Regions from separate parts of the Bacillus pfraonensis genome, predicted to be linked through region 1. Evidence: riboswitches for the same ligand, from Rfam matches in the RefSeq annotation. Region 1 holds a riboswitch; each other region holds the start of a gene.
What was found. Region 1 has a riboswitch for thiamine pyrophosphate ahead of thiC (phosphomethylpyrimidine synthase ThiC). Riboswitches for the same ligand answer to the same signal wherever they lie in the genome.
Positions count from the first base shown of each region.

Region 1 (6,284 bases):
TTGTAGTGGACGTCAGCCTTGGACCATTTATGGTATGCAACGTACAGTTGATGCTGCAACACGTGCTGACTTTGTTGGACCTTTATTCATTTTATTTATCATTTTGTATATCGGACTTGGCGCGTTAACAATTTTCGTGCTGCGGACGTTCTTTAAAAGACATCCGCTAAAAAATGATTTAGTGCAGCAAGGAGGAGATCCTCGTGCATGAGGCAAGTATTGCGATTATTATCTTATGGGCCATTATCTTCGTATACAGCATTTTAGGCTCCATTGATTTTGGGGCTGGATTTTGGGGTATGGCATACGCGAAGCACTCGACGCTAGCTGGAAAACTTGCCAATCGGTATTTATCGCCAACATGGGAAGTAACAAATACATTTCTCGTCTTTGTCGTTGTTGCATTCCTTGGCTTCTTTCCAAAAGCAGCTTTTACACTCGCAACAGTCATGTTTGTGCCGGTAACATTAATTTTAGTTCTCGTTGCCATTCGCAGTACATTCATGGTGTTTGCTTATTCTGTACCCAAATATGAACATGTTCTTCGCTCTATTTCTGGTATTACAGGCCTCTTAATTCCGGCCTTATTAATTACAGTTTTACCTGTTACAGAAGGTGCTTATATTACGACCTCTGGCGGAAAAGAAGTTCTATTATATGGGAAACTTTTATCGAGTCCAGTAATTTATTGGTATATGTTATTCGGATTAACTTCTGAGTTATTTCTGTCCTCTCTTTTTTTAGCTGACTTTGCGAGAGAACAGCGTTCAGAGGATACCTACCGTGTTTACAGACGAAATGCCATCATACTTGGTCCAGCAACACTCGTTACGGCCATCATCGCCCTTGTTGTAATGGATCCAGAAACACATTGGCTCATGCAAGGATTAATTAAACAGTTCCCTTGGTTCACAGTCTCCATTATTTTATTTGTAATCGGGTATTCTTCCCTTTGGTGGACAAATAAAAAATACGATTCACTTGGCTGGCCGCGCATCGCTGTTTTAGCAGTTGTTGCACAGTATGCATTTGCAAGCTACGCTTATGGCGTCGCGCATTTACCATATATCATTTACCCGGATGTTACTGTATTTACAAGCTTTACAACGAAAGAAACATTCTATGCGCTGCTCATCCTCTATGCAATCGGCATCGCCATCTTACTTCCAGGCTTTATTTTCTTCTGGAATTTATTCTTAAAGGATCGAACATTCCTAAAGGAAAAATAATAATAGCCCCCTTTGCTACCGTCTTAGCAAAGGGGGCTTCTTCTATATTTAAGTTAGGTACATGTGATCAATCAAGTAAAGAGGTGTTTGGGAGCAGTACATATTTCCCCCATCTCAAACACAAAGGAAGGAGAGAGAAAATAAACTCCCTGAAAAATCTCAAATTCAATTATTGATATAAGTGACTACCAGCTTCTTTAAACTCTTCTGCTTTTTCTTTCATACCTTTTTCAATTGCTTCTGTTGTTTCTAAATCATTTTCTTTTGCATATTCACGAATGTCGTGTGAAATTCTCATACTACAGAACTTCGGACCACACATTGAGCAGAAATGAGCTGTTTTTGCTCCTTCTGCTGGTAATGTTTCATCGTGGAAGTCCATTGCACGTTCAGGATCTAAAGATAAGTTAAATTGATCGCGCCAACGGAATTCAAAACGAGCTTTTGAAAGTGCATCGTCACGTTGCTGCGCTGTTTTGTGTCCTTTTGCAAGATCCGCTGCATGTGCCGCAATTTTGTACGTAATAACCCCTTCTCGAACGTCATCTTTGTTTGGCAAGCCTAAATGTTCTTTCGGCGTTACATAGCAAAGCATTGCAGTACCAAACCAGCCGATCATCGCCGCACCAATTGCCGATGTAATATGGTCATACCCAGGTGCGATATCCGTCGTTAAAGGTCCAAGCGTATAGAATGGTGCTCCTTGGCAAATTTCAAGCTCTTTATCCATATTTTCTTTAATTAAATGCATTGGTACATGTCCTGGTCCTTCAATCATGACTTGAACATCATGCTTCCAAGCAATCTTCGTTAATTCTCCAAGTGTTTCAAGCTCAGAGAATTGCGCTTCATCATTTGCATCCGCAATCGACCCTGGACGTAATCCATCTCCTAGAGAGAAGGAAACATCGTACTGTTTCATAATTTCACAAATCTCTTCAAAGTGAGTATATAGGAAGTTTTCTTTATGATGGAATAAACACCACTGCGCCATAATCGAGCCACCACGTGAAACAATACCTGTTGTACGTTTTGCTGTAATTGGAATGTAACGAAGTAGCACGCCAGCGTGAATTGTAAAGTAGTCAACGCCTTGCTCTGCCTGTTCGATTAACGTATCACGGTATACTTCCCACGTTAAGTCTTCAGCGATTCCGTTTACTTTTTCTAGCGCTTGATAAATCGGCACTGTTCCAACTGGTACAGGAGCATTACGAATAATCCATTCACGAGTTGTATGAATATTTTTCCCTGTTGATAGATCCATGATTGTATCTGCGCCCCAGCGTGTTGCCCATGTCATCTTCTCAACTTCTTCTGCGATAGAAGAAGAAACTGCGGAGTTCCCAATATTCGCATTTACTTTCACGTGGAAATTGCGTCCGATAATCATCGGTTCTGCTTCTGGGTGGTTAATGTTTGCTGGTAAAATGGCGCGTCCTTCCGCAATCTCTTTACGAACAAACTCTGGCTCTACCCCTTCACGAATCGCAACATATTCCATTTCAGATGTAATAATACCTTTGCGAGCATAGTGCATTTGCGTTACGTTTGCACCTTCTTTTGCGCGAAGTGGTTTACGATCCATTTGCGGAAACACAGGTGTATGATTAGATGCAACTTTCACACCATCATCTTCCGGTTTCATTTCGCGTCCTTCATACTCTTCTACATCTCCGCGGTCAACAATCCAACCACGGCGTGGCGTTGGAATTCCCTTTTCCAACTCTACTTTGTACTCAGGATCTGTATATGGACCACTTGTATCATAAACACGAATTGGTGGATTTGGTACACCATTTGTATCGCTTTGTGCAATCTCACGCATCGGCACTTTCATACCTTCATGCGGACCATCAACATAGACTTTCTTACTCCCTGGTAAACTCGACTTCAATTCAATTTGCTTAGCTGAAACAGATTGCTTCATAATTTGTGTTTCCTCCCCTTTATCATTTCAGTTGAATCTAACTTGCTCAGAGTCTTGGGCCATCTTCTGGACAATTCGATTCTTACTTCAGCGGCTAGAATGGGCGGGGGCTTCGCTTCTTCCGCCGAGGCAAACTGCGCCTCTTCGGCTGAAGCTCCATCCCCCTCTCATTCTGAACGAGCCGCCTCCGCTTTTCTTGTGATCCAGCTTCGCCTCCTAGCCCTTCACATCTAAAAACCTTCCGCACAAGAAAGTAAAAAACACTTTCTGTACGGAAGAACTTTAGCCGTCAGGGCTAAACAGTCGGCTCCACTTTACATGTGACAAGGACGAGATTAAACTTGTGGCCAGCGCATGCCAAAATAAAAAGAGCCAGGTCCATAGTAAAACAAGGACCTGGCTCATAAAGACATCGTTATGTAAAGCCGTTAACTTCCCTACGCTGGTACGAGCCAGATCAGGTCCAGAGGGTTAAGAAGTTCTCGCACTTCTCTCTCAGCCCAAGCTTCTCTTGGGCACCCCTAGTTTATCACTGATTTAATTTTCAATACTTTCTTATCATACACGATAATCAGAAAAATGCAAACGAATGAATCTTAATTTTTATGTGTCGTTTTTTGTATGTTGGTCGATATCCTTTGTCGAATAGTCGATATGTTAGTAGTTTCCGCCGATATATTTAGAGAAACAGTCGATATATTTAAAAAATCGCCGATATCTCAAAAAAGATGCCCGCACGCGCCCGCCCGGGCATCTTTTTCTTATTTACGGTATCATCCAAGTTAAATAATAAGCTTGTACATATGTCATAATCCCAACAATGATTACGAAGAATAGACTATGTTTTACTGTGAAGCGGAATAAATCAGATTCTTTTCCCGCTAATCCTACTGCCGCACAAGCTATTGCAATCGATTGCGGAGAAATCATTTTACCTGTTACACCGCCTGTTGTATTTGCCGCAACAAGTAATACTTCTGATACGCCAACTTGCTGCGCTGTAATAGCTTGCAGGTTGGAGAATAATGCGTTTGCCGACGTATCTGATCCTGTTAAGAATACGCCGATCCAGCCAAGGAATGGTGAGAAGAACGGGAATAATCCACCTGTTCCTGCTAATGCTAACGCGAGTGTTGACGATAAACCAGAATAATTTGCGATGAATGCGAATCCTAATACGAAACCGATAGATAGAATTGGCATTTTTAATTCTTGTAATGTTTCTTTAAATGTTTCAACTGCTTGTTTTGCGCTCATTTTAAGTACAAGGATTGAAATAATACACGCAATTAAAATCGCTGTTCCTGTTGCTGATAGAATATCAAACTTTAATACTGCATCATAAGGCGTTGGTTTATTTACAATTGGTTCTGCCTTCATTACTAAATTGTGCAGACCTGGAATTTGAAACTTAAAGACAAGACTTTCCAACGCCCCGCCTGGAGCAAATAACGCTTTGAAGAATCCTTGACTCCAAATCACAACCATCACTGTCAAAATAATAAATGGTGACCAAGCCTTTACAACTTTTCCTGCCGTTAATTTTGGCATAGATGTCGCAGTTGTTGTCGCTGCCACTTCAGCGTTCGCTTGATTAGATTGATAAATTTCTTTCGGTTGCCATACTTTTAGGAATAATGCTAAACACACTAAGCTGACAAGTGCTGATGTAATATCCGGAAGTTCTGGTCCTAAAAACGTAGCTGTAATAAACTGTGTAATTGCAAATGAACTACCTGCTACAAATAATGCAGGCCATGTTTGTTTAACCCCTTTGAAGCCATCCATTAAAAATACGATAAAGAACGGAACAAATAATGATAAGAATGGTAATTGATGTCCTGCCATTTGTCCGATTTTATGAGCATCAATACCCGTTACTTGCCCCGCAACTGTAATCGGAATTCCCATTGCTCCGAACGCTACCGGCGCTGTATTTGCAATTAAACAAAGTCCAGCCGCATATAACGGATTTAAACCAAGACCTGCAAGAAGCGCTGCCGTAATTGCTACCGGTGCACCAAATCCAGCTGCCCCTTCCAAAAATGCACCAAATGAAAAACCAATTAAAATAACGAGTAAACGATGGTCATTCGTAATCGATAGTACCGATGCACGAATCACATCAAACTGTCCTGTTTTGACAGAAATTTTATATAAAAATACCGACATCACAATAATCCATGCGATTGGCCATAACCCGTATAGGAAGCCATATCCAGTTGCTGCCATCGCCATTGTAAACGGCATTTTATACGCAAATAACGCAACTAAAATTGTTAATACAACTGTAATAAAACCTGCCACATACCCCTTCATACGAAACACTGCTAACGCCAAGAAAAAAAAGATAATTGGAATAAGTGCTACCGCTGCCGAAATCCAAATGTTACCAAACGGATCGTAAACTTGTGTCCATGTCCCCATTGTCCTCTCCCTTTCTGTAATCCCCTGTTTTAAAACCTTTATAATCCTATCAATAGACTATCCGGTCATCATACCTTTAAGCCTAAAATAAAAAACGTTTTAGGAAAACGTTTTCAATGATTGTATTTCTACTTTATCATATCATTTTTGATTTAAAAAGATTTTTTAAGCTAATTTTCTAATTTTTTTGTTAAATCACAATTCCGGATAAGTCCTATAATAGGAAAAAAGTCAATTTCATTTCCCCTCATTATTTTAAACAAACGTTTGATTAACGACTGAAAATCCTGTCACTCTGACGTATTTCACTTTAAACAAACGTTTGATTAAAAGTCTTATGAACACGTTTAGTACAAAAAAGAAAAAGCACTTGCAATTCGCAAGTGCTCTACCTTCTTCTTCTTTTTTTCTTTCGTCTCATAAGCTTTTTTCGGCGCGTGTTCAATCGATCCGCTATAATATGGAGTGCACTCGCAGCAATAACTCCAATTACAAATGTTGTTAAAGCAACATCATGTTCCCTTGCAATCTCAAGTAATCTTCCGTCTAGTACCGTTTTATTTAATATGTATAGGAATGGAGAGAAGACGAGAAGCATATACAATATACGAATGAGATCACCAATTATAATCGTATGTGTTAAGAAAGAACGATGCGGCATCACACATTGATATGGATACCAAAAAATACGAAGCAAG
Region 1 is NZ_JAHCDO010000003.1:330,038-336,321, forward strand. It holds gene KFD70_RS04255 (cytochrome ubiquinol oxidase subunit I) at 1-211, shown strand, start outside; gene KFD70_RS04260 (cytochrome d ubiquinol oxidase subunit II) at 204-1,229, shown strand; gene thiC (phosphomethylpyrimidine synthase ThiC) at 1,399-3,159, opposite strand; TPP riboswitch at 3,577-3,692, opposite strand; gene lldP (L-lactate permease) at 3,925-5,586, opposite strand; gene KFD70_RS04275 (metal-binding protein) at 5,975-6,284, opposite strand, start outside.

Region 2 (6,284 bases), on a different contig from region 1:
TGGAGAAACGTTGGATGACCATTGCTTTATTATCGGCTAGTAACACTATGATACTAGATGAAGAGATGAGCCTTTCGCACTTATTTGATCGAAAAGAAGATCATTCTTCTTCACAATTTACAATGAAATGGTGTAAATGGAGCGAAAGTTGTAATTTTGAAGAAGAGACCCCTAATAAAGAGCAAAGAATCATCTTTACAAATCCTATTAAAGCATGGTCCTTTCAACATAGTAAGTGTAACGTCACTAATCACTTAAAGAAAACTGAGCCGAGACAATTAGTTATTACTCCAGATCCTTTTACTCTACATTCACGTGAAAGTAACAATTAAATACTGAGACACAGAAAAAGCATTGTAGAGGGAATCTACAATGCTTTTTTAGTGAAGATAAACATCTATATAAATACGGATTGAAAAACCGAAATAAAACCATTCCTTTTAGGGGGGAGAGAGAATCCGCTCATAGGTAGAAGCGATCGGTTCCTTTTTTTAGCCCCATGCCATGTGAAAACAGAAGGAGAAAAGGAGTGAAGACCTTCTTTTATTTTCATAACCGTAACTTATATGTCGAAAAATCAAAACGGATATATATATTATTTTAAGAATATAATAGGAAAATAGTAACGATAAAATATCTAAAGTAACAAAAAAGATAAAATTATTACATTTATATTACAAAAATGTTGTTTGTTTTTATAATTCGTAATATAATTTGGTTATAGAGGTAGAAACCAAAATAAATTATTATTTGGGAGACTGGGAAAAATGAAAAAAATTATTTTGCTAGTTTTAATGTCTGTAATGTTTTTAGTACCTGCCGTTTCTTATGGAGAAACAAGTGAAAATGTGAATCAGGCTATCCCGAAAGAAGAACAAGCTATACAAAAAATGGGATGGGTAAAAACTGGAGATGCATGGTATTACTTTGATAAAGATGGAAAAGCTCATGAAGGCTGGTTAAGTTATAACGGAAAATGGTATTACTGTATAGATGGAATGATGGTGCAAAACGATTATGTTAGAGTAAATGGAAGAGATTATTACTTAGGTCAAGATGGTATTATGCAAACTGGTTGGATACAGGATGAAGATCGCTGGTTATATGCAAACCAAGATGGAGCATTTAAAACTGGTTGGTTAAAAGAAGGAAATAAGTGGTATTACATCCATCGTGGATTAATGAGAACTGGATGGGTAAGAACTGATACAGGTTGGTATTATATGAATTCGAATGGCACGATGAAAACAGGGTGGCTACAAGAGAGTGGAAAATGGTATTATTTAAAATCTGATGGTGCAATGGCAACAGGCAAACACTTGATTAATGGTACTTGGTATGTATTTAAAGATAATGGCGTTATGCTTTAAATATTTTGAATAAGAGGCTGCCGAAAGTAGTTGAATAGCTACTTTTGGCAGCTTTTTTGCTTTGTAAATTATCTTTGCATCTCGGATATATCTTATAAATACATGAGAAGTGGTGTTAAAAAGGGTATATAAGGAGAGAAATAATAATGAGGAATGGAGGGATTAAAGGTGACATTTCTAAATCGTATTGGAGTTGCCTTCATGATAATTGGTATTCTTGTTGGTGCTTATTACTCTTTTGAATGGTACAAAGGAAAAAGTTCGGCGCAAGATTTAACGATAGAAGAGGTCAAGCAGTTTGAAAGGATAACATCAAAAGACACTGCTACTGAAACAAATGCAAATTCTCAAGTACCCTCTTCTCAAATCCAACACAAAGAAGGAGAGAAAGTAGCTATATTAAGTATACCGAAAATCAAAAAGAAATTTTCGGTATACTGGGGGACGAATAATACTACATTGAAAAAAGGTGTAGGTATGTTTGTTAGTGATATGACAACAGTACCACCCCAAGGAGGACATACTGTATTAAGTGGACATCGTGATACTGTATTTACAGAATTAGGAGAGCTGAAAGAAAAAAATCATCTTATCGTGGAATATGATAATAAAATTTACTCGTATGAAATTCAAAAAATATGGATTACAGATGCTGATGATCGCACAGTTATTGTAAAGAAAGAAGCACCAACATTAACATTGACGACTTGTTATCCATTTGATTACATAGGCGATGCCCCGGATCGATATATTATTGAGGCAAAATTAATTGCTACTGATTCAAAATGAGATTACAGTATTTTTGTCTTTAGCTATTTAGAATGAGAGAATGTGAAATAGAGCATTGATATAACTCACTAAATTAAAAAGAAGAGCGCCATTTAAGCACTCTTCTTTTTTGTGTTTATATTATATACACCTGCACTTTTGAATAAGCGTGGCGCTGTTGTAAATAGAAGGAGTAATAATACTGTACATAAAGCGAAAGAAGCAAGCATCGTACTACCGTTAACAATCAATGAATAAAGAACAGCTGACTGTCCTGGCGGTGCGTATTTTCCAAAGAAGATAACACCGGCAATAAAGTGACAGAAATAACGTGCAAAGCTACCAACAAATGTAGCAAGGATAATATAAGCGACCACTTTTTTCCCCTGATTGTTTTTTGGTGAAGATTTATCTTTGCGACTACCTAGACTAGATGGTTCATTACTAGGACTGGATGTTCCAAGTGCTTTTTGAATGGGACGATAGAATAAACCGGCAAAGCCGACAAAAGCAAAGGCAACGAAGTACTCAATGAATGCTTGCACTGGCGTTAAAATATAAGCATCTCCGACTACAATTTGCAGCAGTCCCCAAATCAAGCCTCCTAAGAAAGCCGTTTTGAATCCCCAGCGGTAAGCGATAATAAAAATAGGAATCATAGCAAATGAAACAGAACCGCCTGTTGGAAGTTTAATTGATAGTGGTAAAATGTCGATGATCAAGGCAAAGGCTGCCAGGATTGCAGATTCAATCATCGCTTGTAAATTGGTGTTACGCATATTGTCATTCCCCCTAAATCCAAGTTGCACAAAAAAAGAATAATGTATCATAGGGAGATATGAAATACGTAAATAAAAAATGATGGGGTAGATGTATTTCGACGTTTGCACAATTCCTACGTTAGCATTAACTAACAGGTTCTAAGGGTCGGAATATTATATTCCCTCTCAGCAACGAGGCTCCCCCTGTGATAACGAGATTCTTTGATTGTTAGATTCATTGTAATTGAAATGGATGAGAATGGCAAATGGGTATTTATATAACGGAAAAAGTATGAAAATAGAATTGTTCAAAAATGTTAACAAATAGGTAGGGGAATGCTATAGTGAGTGATTCATGCAATATGATATAATTTATCTGAAAATAATTATCATTCTCTTTTGAGGAGGGGGATTATGAGTCTAGTTGACATCAAAATAGGTGAAAAGGCACTAGTGAAAAATATACAGGCGTTAGATAAGTTGTTAAAGCGGAGATTAGCTGCTTTTGGTCTTTCTGAAGGAAGTGAACTTCGTGTAAAACAAAAAGCGATGTTCAAGGGACCATGTACACTAGAATGCCGTGGGCAATTAATTAGTATTCGTCATTGTGACGCGAAAATGATAAAGGTGGAATTAGCGTGAATAAGGTTGCATTGCTAGGGAATCCGAACACAGGAAAAACATCATTATTTAATGCGTTAACTGGTTCCTATGAATACGTGGGAAACTGGAGCGGGGTAACGGTAGAAAAAAAGATTGGTAAGTTAAAGAATAAGCAAGGGACATTAATTGATTTACCAGGTGTATATGATTTAAATCCTGTCTCGCGTGATGAAGGTGTCGTTACAAACTTTCTATTAAAAGAAGAATTTCAACATATGCTGAATATTGTTGACTCTTCTCAATTTGAGCGCAATATGCATTTAACATTGCAACTGCTGGAATTTGGTAAGCCAGTTTCAATTGGGTTAAATATGATCGATGTTGCAAAGCAGCGCGGGATTGTTATTGATGTAAAAAGATTATCAGAAATATTAGGAGTAACGGTCGTTCCTGTTGTTGCGAGAAGCGGGAAAGGCTGTGAAGAGTTACTTGCTACTTTGCATGAGAGTGATAAAAAAGAGAAAAAGCCGTTCGTTCTTTCATATGGTGAAAAAATAGATGTAGGAATTGCAGAGATTATGGGATTTTTAACTAAGGAAAATTATGAATACCCAAGATGGCTTGCAATTCAATTTTTAAGCAATAATGAAGTAGTGGAACAAGAAGTGAGTAGATTACCGATTTATAAGGAACTTGTGGCAATTCGCTCTAATCTGGAAGAAGAACTTGATGGTACATTAGAGCAGCATATTTATAATACACGTGCAGCGTATATTGAAAAGTTCAAAACAAATGTCATTCAGCATGAAAAAGAAGGAAAGGTTCCTTTTTCGGAAAGAGTTGACCAGTTAATTACACATAAAGTTTTGGGACTTCCAATCTTTTTAGCAGTTATGTTTTTTATTTTTCAGGTTACGTTTACGTGGATTGGGACGCCTTTGTCGGATATGCTTGATGAATTTTTCGGTGGGCAACTCACCGATTGGGTAACAGCGGGCTTAACAACTATTGGTGCCTCTGATTTTATTCAAGCGCTTGTTACAGAGGGGATTATTGCTGGTGTTGGTGCTGTATTAGTATTCGTCCCACAAATTTTTGCACTCTTTTTCTTTATTTCATTACTAGAAGACTCAGGATATATGGCACGAATTGCAGTTGTTATGGACCGGATTATGGAATTCTTCGGTTTAAATGGGAAGGCGTTTATTCCAATGATTATCGGTTTTGGTTGTAACGTACCAGGCATTATGGCAGCAAGAACAATTGAACAAGAGAAAGAGAGGCTGCTTACTGTTTTAGTAACACCATTTATGTCTTGTTCAGCACGGTTACCTGTGTATGCATTATTTGCGGGAGTCTTTTTTCCGAATAGCCAAGCGACTGTCGTGTTCTCTTTATACATTGCAGGGATTGTACTTGCGCTATTAGTTACAAAGGTAATGTCTATGACTGTTTTAAAAGAAGAAAAGTCTATTTTTGTGATTGAGCTTCCGCCTTATCGTATGCCACAAGCAAAAACATTGTGGCTGAGCACATGGGAAAAAGGAAAAGGTTTCGTACGTAAAGCTGGTACATTTATTTTTGGTGGGTCTGTTGTCATTTGGTTACTCAACTATGCTGGTCCATCTGGATTTGGTGTAGATATGGGAGATAGTTTCTTAGCGATGATTGGTGGGTTCGTGGCACCAATTTTAGCACCGCTCGGTTTTGGAACATGGCAAGCGGCAGCATCGCTTTTAACAGGATTTTTAGCAAAAGAAGTTGTTGTTTCAACAATGGCGATTATTTATGCAGTGAAAGAAGATGTGCTTGGAAATGTAATGGGGGCGCACTATACTGCATTATCAGCCTATGCGTTCATGTTTTTCATTTTGTTATACGTTCCATGTTTAGCAACAGTAGCTGTGATTCGTCGTGAAACAGGGTCTATAAAATGGACGATTTTCTCTGTTGTTTATCCACTTATCATTGCTTATGCATTAACGCTCGTTATATACCAAGTCGGATCCATGCTTGGATTCTAGAAGGGGATGTATCATAATGATAGTCAATATTGTAATTGGAGCTGTCATTTTTGGTTATGCAGGATATACATTATTCAATTTTGTAAAGAGAAGTAAAAAAGGGAAATGTGCAGCGTGTTCCTTGAATAAATCATGTCAGTCAAAGAGTTGTAGTCCCGATATGGAGCAGGTCGTGAATAAATAGAAAAAAGCTTTGCGAATTTCGCAAAGCTTTTTTATGACCTACTTTTTAATTTTTACAAGTTGTGAAGCCTCTACTCCGTTTGCTCCAGGTAATTCTTTACTAGGGTCTTTATCAAATTTTAGTACACCTACAGTCTTCTCTTCGCCCTTCACATTACCATATGCAGCATCATCAACAATTGCAAACATATCTGCATAAGAACGACCATCACCGATGATTGTGTTACTCTCATATTTTAATTTCGCTCCATCAATTGTCGCATTCTCTACTTTTTCTTTCGCAAATAATACACCTTGATCCGCTGTTACTGCTGGTAGTTTATCGATTGCTTTTGTGTCATCTTTTTCTACTTTCTTAAGTAGTTCTTTTTTCACTAGTTCTTCACCAGTCTTTTTGTCCATTACAAGTACTTTCTTATCTTCTAATATTGCAAGTTTCATTTTATATACATCTTTTTCTTTTACATCTTTTTTATTCTTATCTGCTATTTGCTCGACTTGTTGATCCGTTCCGTATAATACTAAGCCATTTGCTTTTTCACCTAATAAAGAACAACCTGATAACGCTCCTAATG
Region 2 is NZ_JAHCDO010000007.1:48,271-54,554, forward strand. It holds gene KFD70_RS08325 (hypothetical protein) at 1-332, shown strand, start outside; gene KFD70_RS08330 (PspC-like choline-binding domain-containing protein) at 768-1,370, shown strand; gene KFD70_RS08335 (class D sortase) at 1,539-2,159, shown strand; gene thiT (energy-coupled thiamine transporter ThiT) at 2,252-2,917, opposite strand; TPP riboswitch at 3,013-3,114, opposite strand; gene KFD70_RS08345 (FeoA family protein) at 3,314-3,541, shown strand; gene feoB (ferrous iron transport protein B) at 3,538-5,526, shown strand; gene KFD70_RS08355 (FeoB-associated Cys-rich membrane protein) at 5,543-5,710, shown strand; gene KFD70_RS08360 (lipoprotein BA_5634 family protein) at 5,749-6,284, opposite strand, start outside.
Region 2: linked by a shared signal. The riboswitch ahead of thiT (energy-coupled thiamine transporter ThiT) and the one ahead of thiC (phosphomethylpyrimidine synthase ThiC) in region 1 are both predicted to bind thiamine pyrophosphate.

Region 3 (6,284 bases), on a different contig from region 1:
ACTTTCCCTCCTGCTTTTTCATATTCGTTTAATAGTACTTTCAAATTCTCCTGTCCAAAGATTGTAAGATAAAGAGTGAAATCAGTAGCTGGATCTGTCACTTTCGCTTCTGTCCAATCCAAAAGTCCTGTTACTTTGTCATTTTTATCAACTAAAATATGCGGCGGATGTAAGTCACCATGAACAAATGAAGAGTGCTTTGGCCAATACGATTCATCTGCAAGCCATGTTTGCCAACGCTCCCATAGTTCATCTGAAACACCAAGTTTTGATTTTATTTGATGCATTCTATCTATTAACAATTGCTTTGCTTCAGCAGGTTGAAGAACTTCAATTCCCTTTTTAGTAGCCTCATTATAATCAATCGAATGCAAGGCGACAAGTGACTCTGCTAAAGATCGGATAAATGTCATAGATGGTGGATCATTTTGAATATGCCACACATAATTTTGTATTTCTAAATCAATCACTGCTGCAGGGTTACCCTTTACTAATGGATAAGCAATTAATTCTGGTGTGTTGATTTTCCAATTTGGTACTGCAACAGGTACATATTTTTGAACAAGCTCAAGTATTTTCCCTTCTAATGCCCCTCTTTCAATTACATCTGGTCTTCTTGGTTTCCGGAGAACCCATGAAACACCCTTTTCATCAGTAGCAAATACAACTTGAAAGTCCATTCCTGATTCATTTAATTCAGCGCTTTCTTTATTTAATTGTAAACCATTCTTTTCTGCAATCTTTAACATTGCTTCTATACTTTTCTGTTCATTTGTATTTGTCATAGATAGACACTCCTCTGCAATTTTTCATATAATTACAAAAAACACAGACTGGGTGCCCGTGTTTTTTGTAAACGAAATGAGCTCTTATAAATATACTGTCCTTATTTTTATTTCGCTCTTCCTTGCACCCACGTAGCAATATCATTTATAACATACTCAGGAATATTGGCTGGACTATAATATTCATCCGGTTTACTTAATTCCCCATCTCCTTCTGTAAAGAAGTGATTTAACTTTGGATAAAGTCGATAATCTACATTATCTCGCTCTTTTAATTGTTCTTTCCAAAGAGGAATTTCGATTTTTGATTGAACTTGATAGTCTCTTTCTCCTTGAATAATAAGAAGCGGTGTCTTTTGTTCTTTAGACATTTCTGCCGCCTTAATTTTACGGATAGAATCCCAAAATACAGGCGCTCCTAAATAAAAATCTTTTGGAGGGTTTTTTCCAGAAAAATTAGGGTCATTTAATAATTCATATTGCGCTTTATAAAATTTATATTCCTCAGCTGTCATTCTGCCGAGAGAATACAAGTAATCAAATTGATCTAAAACAACATCCTGGAATGTACGAGCTGGTCCTCCCATCACAATTGCCCCAGCAATATTTTGATTTTGGTCTTTTTCGATCATTTTCGGAACCATCATTCCGCCTTGACTATGGCCGAGAACATAAATTTGATTCTTGTCTATCATAGGATTATTTTGAAGAAAACGAGTCGCAAAAAGTGCATCATCTGTTGTTTCTTTATCAACTGTATAAAACGGACTAAATTGTGTTTTCAATCCATGTTCATATGTTCGTTTATTATAGCGAAGAACAGCAATTCCTTTCGAAGCAAGACCTTCAGCTAAATCGCGAAACGGTTTTAAAGCAAACGCAGTTTCATCTCGATCGCTTGCTCCAGATCCTTGCACAAGAATAACCGCTGGGAAAGGCCCCTCTCCCTTTGGAACAGACAGTGTTCCTGGTAATGGGAACGCGCCACTTCCGACTACTACTTCTTCTTCAGTAAACGAATCAGGATTACTATATGCCGGGCGCTGTGCAACAGAGTCGGATGACATACTAAGCTGGAAATCGTCTATTTTTCCAGATGGATCTAATCTAAACATGAAAGGTACAGTGAATTTTTCAAATACTAATCCAATTTCAATGTTTGTATGAACGGAATTCGTCTCTTTTTGCTTTACCTCTCCAATTCCAATAAAAGAACCTGCTTGTAACTGCAGGGGAAGTTCCTTCCAATAACTCTCCAGCCACTTTTCAGATATTATCTTCTGTAAAGGTCGAGAAGTTAAATCAAATGCAGATTTATAATTTTCAGTATGCATATAACGGATAAATGTAAGAGTAGTAGATATAACAGGATTTTCATCATCAGCATTGTTTATTTCTTTTATATTTGTGTTTGTTTCTTTGGATGTTGAGGTAAATTGATGGTTGAATGGATTATTATATGTATAAGGATAAAAACTTATTTTCAATGCATCTGTATTTCCCCTCTCATACAGACTTGGAGAAATTGCAAAATTTTTAGGTTGAATGGATTCTGCTGCGTATGAAACTGAGGGAATGCTTATTGCACAAATTGTACTAACGAGTAAAATCTTATTCGTTATTCGTTTTCTCGTTTTCATATTTATTGACTCCTTTCAAAGTTAAATTCTTTTAATACAACATTCCAAGCATTGTAAGGAAAATAAAAAACATCAAAGAGATTAATAAATTTCTTTACGCCCTCTAACAAAGAATGTGATATTATAAACAAACTTCAATAAAAACTACCTTCTTCCTCCTTTTTATTATGTAATTTTTTAATAATATATAAGCATCTAATTAGTGAAGTTGATTCTTCTAAAAACAGAGAAATAGAAATATTATTTTCGTACAAAAAAATGACTAAACTAAGTTAGTCATTTTCTATACTTTTTACACGCGTGATAAGAGACATATTTGTTTCTTATAAACTTATATCTTCTACTGGCCATTTTTCTAATGTGTAAGCCATCTCCCAAAATGAATATTCATATTGACTACTAATGACAAAATGCTGTTTCATGCGCTTACGATCAGTTTCTGTTACTGTTTCTGCAATGGCATCTAATCTGGCAATTTGCTCTTCTACTAAAGTACGGAACCAGTCAGAACCATATGCAGAAATCCACTCTTGGTAAATGGGTTCTTCCGGTTTACATTCCTTAAGTCGCTCACCAATTTCATAATAAAGCCAATAGCACGGCAAAATCGCTGCGATAACATCCCCAATATGTCCCTCGTATGCAGCGCGATACATATGTGATGTATACGCATAAGCCGTCGGTGCAGGAATGAACGATTCTTTTTCTTTTTCCGTAATTCCTAATTTTTTCGCAAAATTCTCATGCAGCGATAATTCAGCTTGGTATGTATTTTGTGCATGGTGCGCCATACGAGCTGTCGTTTCTAATTCAATCGCTTTTGCTGCTCCTAACGATTGGACTCTTGCAAAATGACTTAAATAATATGAATCTTGCAGAACGTAATAGCGAAAACTAGCTAAATCTAATGTTCCGTTCCCTAGTTTTGTCACAAATGGATGATTAAAACTTGCTTCCCAAATCGGATTAACTTCTTTACGTAATAACTGTGAAAATAACATGATAGACCCTCCAATAAACGTTTTAATAATAAAAAAATGAAACAAGTTTCTTAACGAATTGCTCGTTAGCTACTAGATTACTGAGACTCACTTCAAGTAGGTGCGCAAAATAAAAAAGCTTTCTTTACACACACGTAAAGAAAGCGGACTGGACATTATCAATATTTAAAAAAATATCATATTCTGTCACTTCCACTTCCCTACGCTGGTATTACCCAGATCAGGTCCTAAGGGTTTCAAAGATATTTTTTGATCTCAGCCTTTAAAAGGCCCCCCTAGTGGATAAATATATATAACTATTTAACTTTGATATTAATCATAACATATTCTAGAATACTATCAAATATTATTTGTAAATTCAATATCGCTAACATATAGGCACGAAAATGTTAGCAATCCTCTTCTACTAATCTCGCTATTTGCTCCTTCACATTCAAATTACAAACACCACCGTGATAACAAATCACCGTCTCAATATCAAATTCTAAAAATCTTCTAAGCGATTTTGTAGCTGTATCCATGTCTGGCGTTGTATGCGGAACAGGTCCTTTTAAGTTTCCACCAACGCATACTATCGCGTCGCCCGCAATTAATGTTTTATATTTTTCACTATATAAACTAATATGTCCCGGAGTATGCCCTGGTGTATGAATCACTTCAATGCCTCCGAAAAATGGTAGTCTTTCTCCGTCTTCTAATGTCCGATTTACTTTTGCCGTCGGAGGATTTTCATATAGAAATTGCATAACTTCTGGAAGTGCATCCCATTTGTCTTTACTCATTTTACTTGGATCCGTTTTCATTAAATGCACTTGTCCTTCAATATATGGCTTGTCTAATTCATGTGCGTATACTTCAATAGAATGGCCTGCCTTCTGCTGTATTTCAGGAAGACTTCCAATATGGTCTATATCTTGATGGGTTAAAATAACTGCTTGTAATTGTTCAAAAGGGACACCAATACCAATCATTGCATCACGAATCCCTTCTAATTGGCCTGGCATACCAGTATCGATTAATATAGCTTCTTTTTCATCCCAAAGTAACGTGGGATTTAATTCGAATTCTTGAATTTTTAATTTTAACACCGCTAAACCGTTTTCTATTTTCATATTACACGTCTCCCTCGATACATAAATTAGTGAAGGTATTTCACTTACTAAAATGTATCACGTTAAGGATATTTAATCAAACACTAAATTTATAATCATAACACAAAAATATTTATTTGTCAAATTTCTTTATTTGATCTACAACCAGAATTTTTCATCACACATCTTTCCGATACAAATTAATTAAATCTTTCAGAGCTGCCGCTGCTGCTGCTCTTGGGTTCGAGGCTCCCCCGATTGAAGTAACTCTTCCCATCGTATCAGTATGAAAAGTGATTCCTTTTTCCGTTCCATTTACATGAGCTAAAGGATGCTCTTTCCCTATTTCACGCGGACATACTTCAAGTTTAGGGTTCCCTGAATGGTCTCTATATGCCGCTCCAATTAGTTTTAGAGATTTACCTTGTGCTTTTGCTTTCTCTATATCTTGTTTCGTAATACCCTCTATCCCATTTACATTTACGTAATCAAGAGAGTATTCTGACTGAAATAAACTGTTCGCTAACAATAATAGTTTACAGGCACTGTCCATTCCACTTACGTCTAATGATGGGTTTGTTTCAGCGATTCCTTTTTGCTGCGCTTGATGCAGTGCTTCCTCAAATGTTACATCTTTTTCGTACATCTTTGTAAGAATATAATTTGTTGTTCCATTTAAAATACCTTCTATACTTTCAATTTGGCACCCTGCTAAACTAAATTGTCCAATATCTAATGTAGGGAGCGCAGCTGCAGTTGCACCACTATAACGAATACGTACGTTAGCTTTCGTTGCTTTTTGCTTTATTTCTTTCCATGCGCTAACGAGTGCACCTTTTGAAATAGCGACTACATCCATATGATTTTCAATCGCTGTTTCAATATATGTTCTTCCAGGTTCACCTGTTTGAAGATTAGTTGGTGTTGATTCTATTAATACATGACCAAAAGGCATTTTTTCACTTTTATCGAGTGGATAGTTTTTGAGATATCTCTCCAATGCATTAGAACCTGTACCATAAGTTAATAATTCTTTAATATGTAAACCTTTGGCGCTAAAGAGATTGACTGTACTTCCCATAACTCCAGTAAGGACAAGTTCGATACCGTACATCTCATTTATATATAAAGCTTTCTCAAATACCAATCTTACAAACTCTTTTCCAACAGTTCCATATCCAGATATTACTATGTTAACTCTCACATCATCACCTCAAACTATTGTGCTATTTTAATGTTAACTCCATTATACTCCGAAAATATGATGTGATTCACGAAAGAAAACTCCCTCAAAAAAATTTGAAGGAGCTGCTACATTTCAATATAAATATGAAGCCAGTTATTTCGGTAAATTGGATAGCTTTTCAGCAATCTTTCGGTAAAAAGCATTAATATCAGAGAACCCTAAGGAATCCGAGACACTTAATCCAACCATATCGAGGTGATCCCAGTTTTGTTTTGTCTCAATATGATTCCATTTCCCAAGTTCTGGCGCACTACTATTATTTATAACCACATCAGTTGATGGTCCTACCATAGAGTTTGTATTTACTACTCCGTCATTTTCCCACCAGGATGAATCAATGAATGTACGATTCTGTTCGTATCTTGCATATGACCCTAAGAAAATTGCATTTCCCATCAGTGCCTTATTCATGGTGATGTGCGGTAAATGAATTCCCGTTATAGGTGCTACTTGTGTTGCATGTCCACTGTAAGAAAAATAATATACATCTGGTTGCGCTTTTACCCAAGTGTTCAATTCCT
Region 3 is NZ_JAHCDO010000004.1:128,521-134,804, forward strand. It holds gene KFD70_RS05310 (macrolide 2'-phosphotransferase) at 1-785, opposite strand, end outside; gene KFD70_RS05315 (alpha/beta hydrolase) at 893-2,425, opposite strand; gene tenA (thiaminase II) at 2,749-3,426, opposite strand; TPP riboswitch at 3,607-3,713, opposite strand; gene KFD70_RS05325 (MBL fold metallo-hydrolase) at 3,816-4,538, opposite strand; gene KFD70_RS05330 (homoserine dehydrogenase) at 4,696-5,721, opposite strand; gene KFD70_RS05335 (esterase/lipase family protein) at 5,857-6,284, opposite strand, start outside.
Region 3: linked by a shared signal. The riboswitch ahead of tenA (thiaminase II) and the one ahead of thiC (phosphomethylpyrimidine synthase ThiC) in region 1 are both predicted to bind thiamine pyrophosphate.

Region 4 (6,284 bases), on a different contig from region 1:
ACAGAATAAAATAAACTATGCCGCTCAAACTAGGATATATGAATACATCTTGTTTCGGAGGGTACAACATGATTTCATTACAGGATATTGTAGCTGCTCATGAGAAAATGAAAGGCATTGTCCATATGACACCGCTAGATTATTCGAGCACGTTTAGTGAACTATCACATAATGAAGTGTATTTAAAGCTCGAAAATTTACAAAAGACAGGTTCTTTTAAAGTGCGTGGTTCTTATAATAAGATGGTTTCTCTTGATAAAGGTGAATTAGAAAATGGAGTTGTTGCAGCATCTGCTGGAAATCATGCACAAGGTGTCGCCTATTCTAGTAATATGCTCGATATTCCCTGTACGATTGTGATGCCAAAAGGTGCACCGCTTAGTAAAGTACTTGCGACTAAGCGATATGGTGCACATGTAGAGTTGCAAGGTGATGTATTTGATGATGCATTAGCTTATGCGCTAGATTTGAAAGAACAAACAGGAGCGAAATTTGTACATCCATTTGATGATGATGCTGTAATCTCTGGTCAAGGGACGGTAGGGTTAGAAATATTGCAGCAGCTTGAGGACGTCGAAGCTGTTATTTGTCCTGTTGGTGGTGGCGGTTTAATTGCAGGTGTTGCAATGGCGATTAAAGAACAAAAACCGTCGGTGAAAGTATATGGTGTACAAGCGCTTGCTTGTCCCGGGATGAAGCAATCCTTCAAAGAAAAGAAAGTGATTACTGTGGAATCTTCACCAACTATGGCAGATGGAATTGCAGTGAAAAGACCAGGAGAACTTACATTTCAGCTTGTAGAGCGATATGTAGATGATATTTTTTGTGTGGATGAAATGGAAATTGCGAGAACGATGTTAATGTTATTGGAACGAAATAAATTATTAGTGGAAGGTTCGGGTGCTAGTTCATTAGCTGCTTTGCTCTATCAAAAAATTCCTGTGAAAGAGAAAAAAGTGGTGTCGATTTTAAGTGGTGGAAATGTTGATGTTAACTTTATTACTCGTATTATTGAACATGGGATGGTTGAAGCGGGCCGCTTTGTTCATATTGCAACAATGATTAAAGATAAACCAGGACATTTGCAACATTTACTCGAAATTGTAAAAAGTTTTGAAGCAAATATATTACATATTCATTTAGAGCGGATTGGAACAAAAGTGTTTCCAGGATATGCACAGCTCCATTTGTCATTAGAGACAAAAGATAAAAACCATATTGAAGAAGTATTGAGTGGGATAGAAAAGAAAGGATATAACGTAGAAATTGTTGAATGAACAATTTCTACGTTTGATGAAATGAAAAAGCACAAACTTTATTCAGAATAAGTTTGTGCTTTTCTATGTTAAAACATAATTGAAATAAGTAGCATCCCAATTCCAATCGAAGCAAACGTTGCGACAAGACCAGGAATCATAAAGCTATGATTTAATACATATTTACCAATGCGTGTTGTTCCTGTACGGTCAAAGTTAATCGCAGCGACAATTGTTCCATAGTTTGGAATGAAGAAATATCCGTTTACGGCAGGGAACATCGCAATGAGAAGTGCTGGTGAAATACCAAGTGATAATCCAAGAGGCATTAAAGCACGTACTGTAGCTGCTTGGCTATACAGTAAGATAGATAGGATAAATAACGCAATAGCGAATAACCATGGTGCACTTGTTACTAGATGTTGAATGGATCCTTGAATCATATTTAAGTTTCCGTTAAAGAATGTGTCTCCCATCCAAGCGATACCGAAAATTGCAACAACAGCTGTAGCACCGGCTTTAAAGACATTTCCAGATACAATGCTTTCTACATTTGGTTTACAGAAGATAATAATAAGAGCAGCAATTGTAAGCATGACCATTTCGATTGTATTTGGCATAGAAAGACGAACTAATTTTCCGTCTATCATCCATCCTGGACGAAGTACTTCGAATGAACCAAGAAGAACAACAAGAACAGTTGCGAATAAGAAAAGAATAACAGATAATTTGGCACCTTTCGCACCGATAAATTCTTTCTTTTCTTCAAGTTTAGGAATCATACCTTCTTTTAAACGCTTTAAGTATTCTGGATCTTTATTTAACTCTTTGCCCATTTTGCTTGCAACGAAAGCTGCTAACATACAAGCAATAAAAGTAGAAGGAATACTTACTTTTAAAATATCTAGCAATGTAATTTTATAATCAGCTAGCATTGCTAATAGAGCCACAGTTGCAGCAGAGATTGGACTTGCTGTAATTGCTTGTTGTGAAGCGATAACGGCAATTGACATCGGGCGTTCCGGTCTAATTCCTGATTCGCGTGATACCTCTGCGATAACAGGAAGTACGGAATAGGCAACGTGTCCAGTTCCAGCACACAATGTAAATAAATAAGTTACAATTGGTGCGAAGAATGTGATGCGCTTTGGATTTTTACGAAGTGCTTTTTCTGCAAGATGGACAAGGTAATCCATTCCGCCCGCAGCTTGCAATGCACCGGCAGCAGTAATGACTGCTAAAATCATCAGCATAACGTCAATAGGAGGAGCGGTAGGTTGTAAGTGGAAGACAAAAACGAGGATTGCCATACCAACTCCACCCATTACTCCTAGGCCGACTCCACCAAGGCGTGCACCGATAAAAATGCAGACTAGTAAGGTAAGAAATTGTAGCCAAAACATAATAAAATACCTCCAAAATTCATATGGTAAGATATTTTTGAATAATTTAATTTGAGTGATAATTATTAAATTAAACAAATGAAGTGCTGTTATATAAATCTTTTTTATTATATAACACATAAAAAGTAACATTCATTATATTTAGTAAAATTATTTTAAGAAAATGTGAAATGAGGATATTAAGAGAGGAAAAGAAAAAAGCAGAAACGAGTTTATTCGTTTCTGCTTTTTTCTTTTAAAGAATGCTATTGTTTTCTTTTATATGCACAAAAATATTAATAGTAAAGATAATAATGGAAAGAACAACAAGAATACTTCCACCAGCAACAAAAGGGATAGCTGCATGGTAACCGTAAATTTCAAAGGCAAGTGCAATCATCATAATCGGTAGTCCGATATTTAAGAGCCAAAAATGTAATTTACCAAGTTTTGAGGTGCCGGCTTCTTTAAAAATATAATATAAAATACCAGCTATCATCATAGAAGTCCATCCTAGTAATAAAACATGCACATGAACTGCGGTCAATTTGAAATTAGATGAAATTGACATGAATAATCCCATACAAACACCGATGACAAAATAAATAGAAGAGATTTGAATGAAACGAATTCCCATTTTTACCCCCCTTAATATACTTGTATTTTTGCTATGATAAAATATATGACCAATAGATTGTAAGCAGTATCATATTATAAAAAAATGTGGATTTGTTTGTTTGAAAAAATAAATCATGCTACAATGAAAACGAATTAAGACCGGGGAGCCAATTGGCTGAGAGGATGTAAGAAAGCATCGACCCTCAACCTGATCTGGATAATGCCAGCGTAGGGAGTTACTTAAAGTGATGTAAGCACATGTTATTGTATAATAACTTGCATACAAGGCTTTCCTGCGAATTTTGCAGGAAAGCCTTTTCTTTTTTATACAACATTTTGCAAGGGGGATTTTAGTATGTCACAACAAGTTACCATTTCATTTTCAGTTGTACCACAAGCGAAAAACAAAGATGTATATTCCGTTGTTGATAAGGCAATTGAAGTCGTGCAACAATCTGGTGTTCGTTACGAAGTAGGTGCAATGGAAACAACGCTGGAAGGAGAATTAGACGTGCTTCTTGATGTCATTAAGCGTGCGCAACAGGCTTGTGTCGATGCTGGAGCAGAAGAAGTGATTACTTCTATTAAAATTCATTATCGTCCAAGTACTGGTGTAACGATTGATGAGAAAGTTTGGAAGTACCGTGATGAATATGAAAAACCAGAAACGATCTAATATAACAATTACAACGATTTGGCTTATCCTTCTCATTGCTATATGGGAAGGATCTGTTTCATTATTTCGAATTGAACCGTGGATTTTACCGAAACCTTCTGCAATCGTTCAAGAGTTGATTGGAATGAAAGATTTATTGTTACCAAATACAATGCAAACACTGCAAGAAGTTATCATTGGCTTATTTTTTGCGATTTTACTTGGAACAAGTATTGCAATTATTATGGATGTTATTCCGTTATTTCGCATTTTAATTAACCCGTTACTGGTTATCTCACAAACCATTCCAATTGTCGTGCTAGCACCTTTATTTATTATTTGGTTTGGATATGGAATGCTTCCAAAGGTGATGGTCGTTATTCTTGTTTGTTTCTTTCCGATTGCTCTCAGTATTTTAGAAGGTTTTCAAACAGTAGATAAAAACATGCTTAAGTTATTACAAACAATGCGTGCAACCAAATGGCAAATCTATCAAAAGGTAAAATTTCCAGCCGTGCTCCCATACTTTTTCTCTGGGCTGAAAATTGCCGTTACATATAGCGTGATGGGAGCGATTATTGGGGAATGGCTTGGTGCGAGTGAAGGATTAGGTGTCATGCTTACGCGTGCAACAAAATCCTTTTTAACAGCTCGTGTATTTGGCATTGCAGCAATTATCGTAATGGTGACATTACTCTTGTATTTTATCGTAGAATTTATGGCAAGACTAACAGCACCATGGATATACAGAAAGGACGACAAAAAATGAAAAAAGGCTTAAAAGTGATGCTAGCAGCGCTGCTAACGGTAGGCGTGGTTGGTTGTAATGCAGCGAAGAAAGAAGAGAGTGCAGATAAAGAAAAGAAAGTAAAAGTTGTGTTAGATTGGTTTCCGAATACAAACCACACTGGTTTATACGTAGCAAAGACGAAAGATTACTATAAAAAGCAAGGGTTAGATGTAGAAATCATTCAGCCAGGTGATAACGTATCAGCAGAGCAAATGATTGCATCAGGAAAAGCAGATTTCGGTGTAAGTTATCAAGAAAATGTAACATCAGCTCGTGTTGAAGGAATTCCAGTTGTCTCGATTGGGGCAATTATTCAACATAATACATCTGCATTTGCATCGCTGAAAAAAGATAATATTACTTCTCCAAAAGATTTTGAAGGTAAGCGCTATGGCGGTTGGGGTGCACCAGCAGAAGAAGCGACGTTAAAAACCATTATGGATAAACATCAAGCTGATTTTAGTAAAGTAGAAAAGATTGTTCTTGGACAAACAGACTTCTTTAAATCGATTGGTAGAGATGCAGATTTTGAATGGATTTATTATGGTTGGGACGGTATTGAAGCGAAACGCCAAGGAAAAGAATTAAATACAATCATGATAAAAGATTTAGATCCAGCATTAGATTTCTATAGCCCTGTCATTATTACAAGTGAAAAATATACGAAAAATGATAAAGACTTTGTGAAAAAATTCATGAATGCAACGGCAGAGGGATATAATTTTGCAATTAAAGAACCAAAAGAAGCGGCTGATATTTTAATTAAAAATGTACCAGATATTAATAAAGAGTTAGTTCAAGAGAGCCAAAAATGGTTAAGTACGAAGTATCAAGATGATGCGAAAGCGTGGGGAGTACAGAAGGAAGAAATTTGGACGAATTACATGAATTTCTTACATGATAACAAAGTTATTAAAAAGAAAATTGATGTAAAAGATGCATTTACAAATGAATTCCTTCCAAGTGAAAAATGAACGGATTACAAATAAACGATGTTGTGAAAGCATTTGATGGAAAAAATGTATTAGAAAAGATTAGCGCTTCTATACAAGAAGGGGAATTTGTCTCTTTTGTAGGTCCAAGTGGTTGCGGGAAAAGCACGCTGTTAAATCTGATTGCAAGTGTTGAAGAGGCGACTAGTGGTGAGGTAATTTATAACGATACCCTTGTTCAAAAACAGGATATTGTAAGTTATATGCCGCAGCAAGATTTGCTACTGCCATGGCGCTCAGCACTTCAAAATATTGTCCTCCCGCTAGAAATTGATGGGAAAGCAAAGAAAGAGCGATTGGCAGAAGGTATGGAAGCATTGGAGCAATTTGGTTTAGCTGAATACGCTAATCATTATCCAGATGCATTATCTGGTGGTATGCGTCAGCGCATTAGTTTCCTCCGTACTTATTTGTGTGAAAAACCGATTATGTTACTTGATGAACCATTTGGTAAACTCGATGCATTTACAAAAATGGAAGTGCATCGTTGGCTTTTAGATTCATGGCATCAAGAGAAGCAAACAATCGTGATGGTAACACATGACTTAGATGAAGCAATTCTATTATCTGATCGTGTATTTATCTTATCGC
Region 4 is NZ_JAHCDO010000039.1:8,215-14,498, forward strand. It holds gene ilvA (threonine ammonia-lyase) at 69-1,277, shown strand; gene KFD70_RS25445 (anaerobic C4-dicarboxylate transporter family protein) at 1,346-2,659, opposite strand; gene KFD70_RS25450 (cytochrome-c oxidase) at 2,895-3,275, opposite strand; TPP riboswitch at 3,407-3,508, shown strand; gene KFD70_RS25455 (MTH1187 family thiamine-binding protein) at 3,612-3,932, shown strand; gene KFD70_RS25460 (ABC transporter permease) at 3,904-4,680, shown strand; gene KFD70_RS25465 (ABC transporter substrate-binding protein) at 4,677-5,675, shown strand; gene KFD70_RS25470 (ABC transporter ATP-binding protein) at 5,672-6,284, shown strand, end outside.
Region 4: linked by a shared signal. The riboswitch ahead of KFD70_RS25455 (MTH1187 family thiamine-binding protein) and the one ahead of thiC (phosphomethylpyrimidine synthase ThiC) in region 1 are both predicted to bind thiamine pyrophosphate.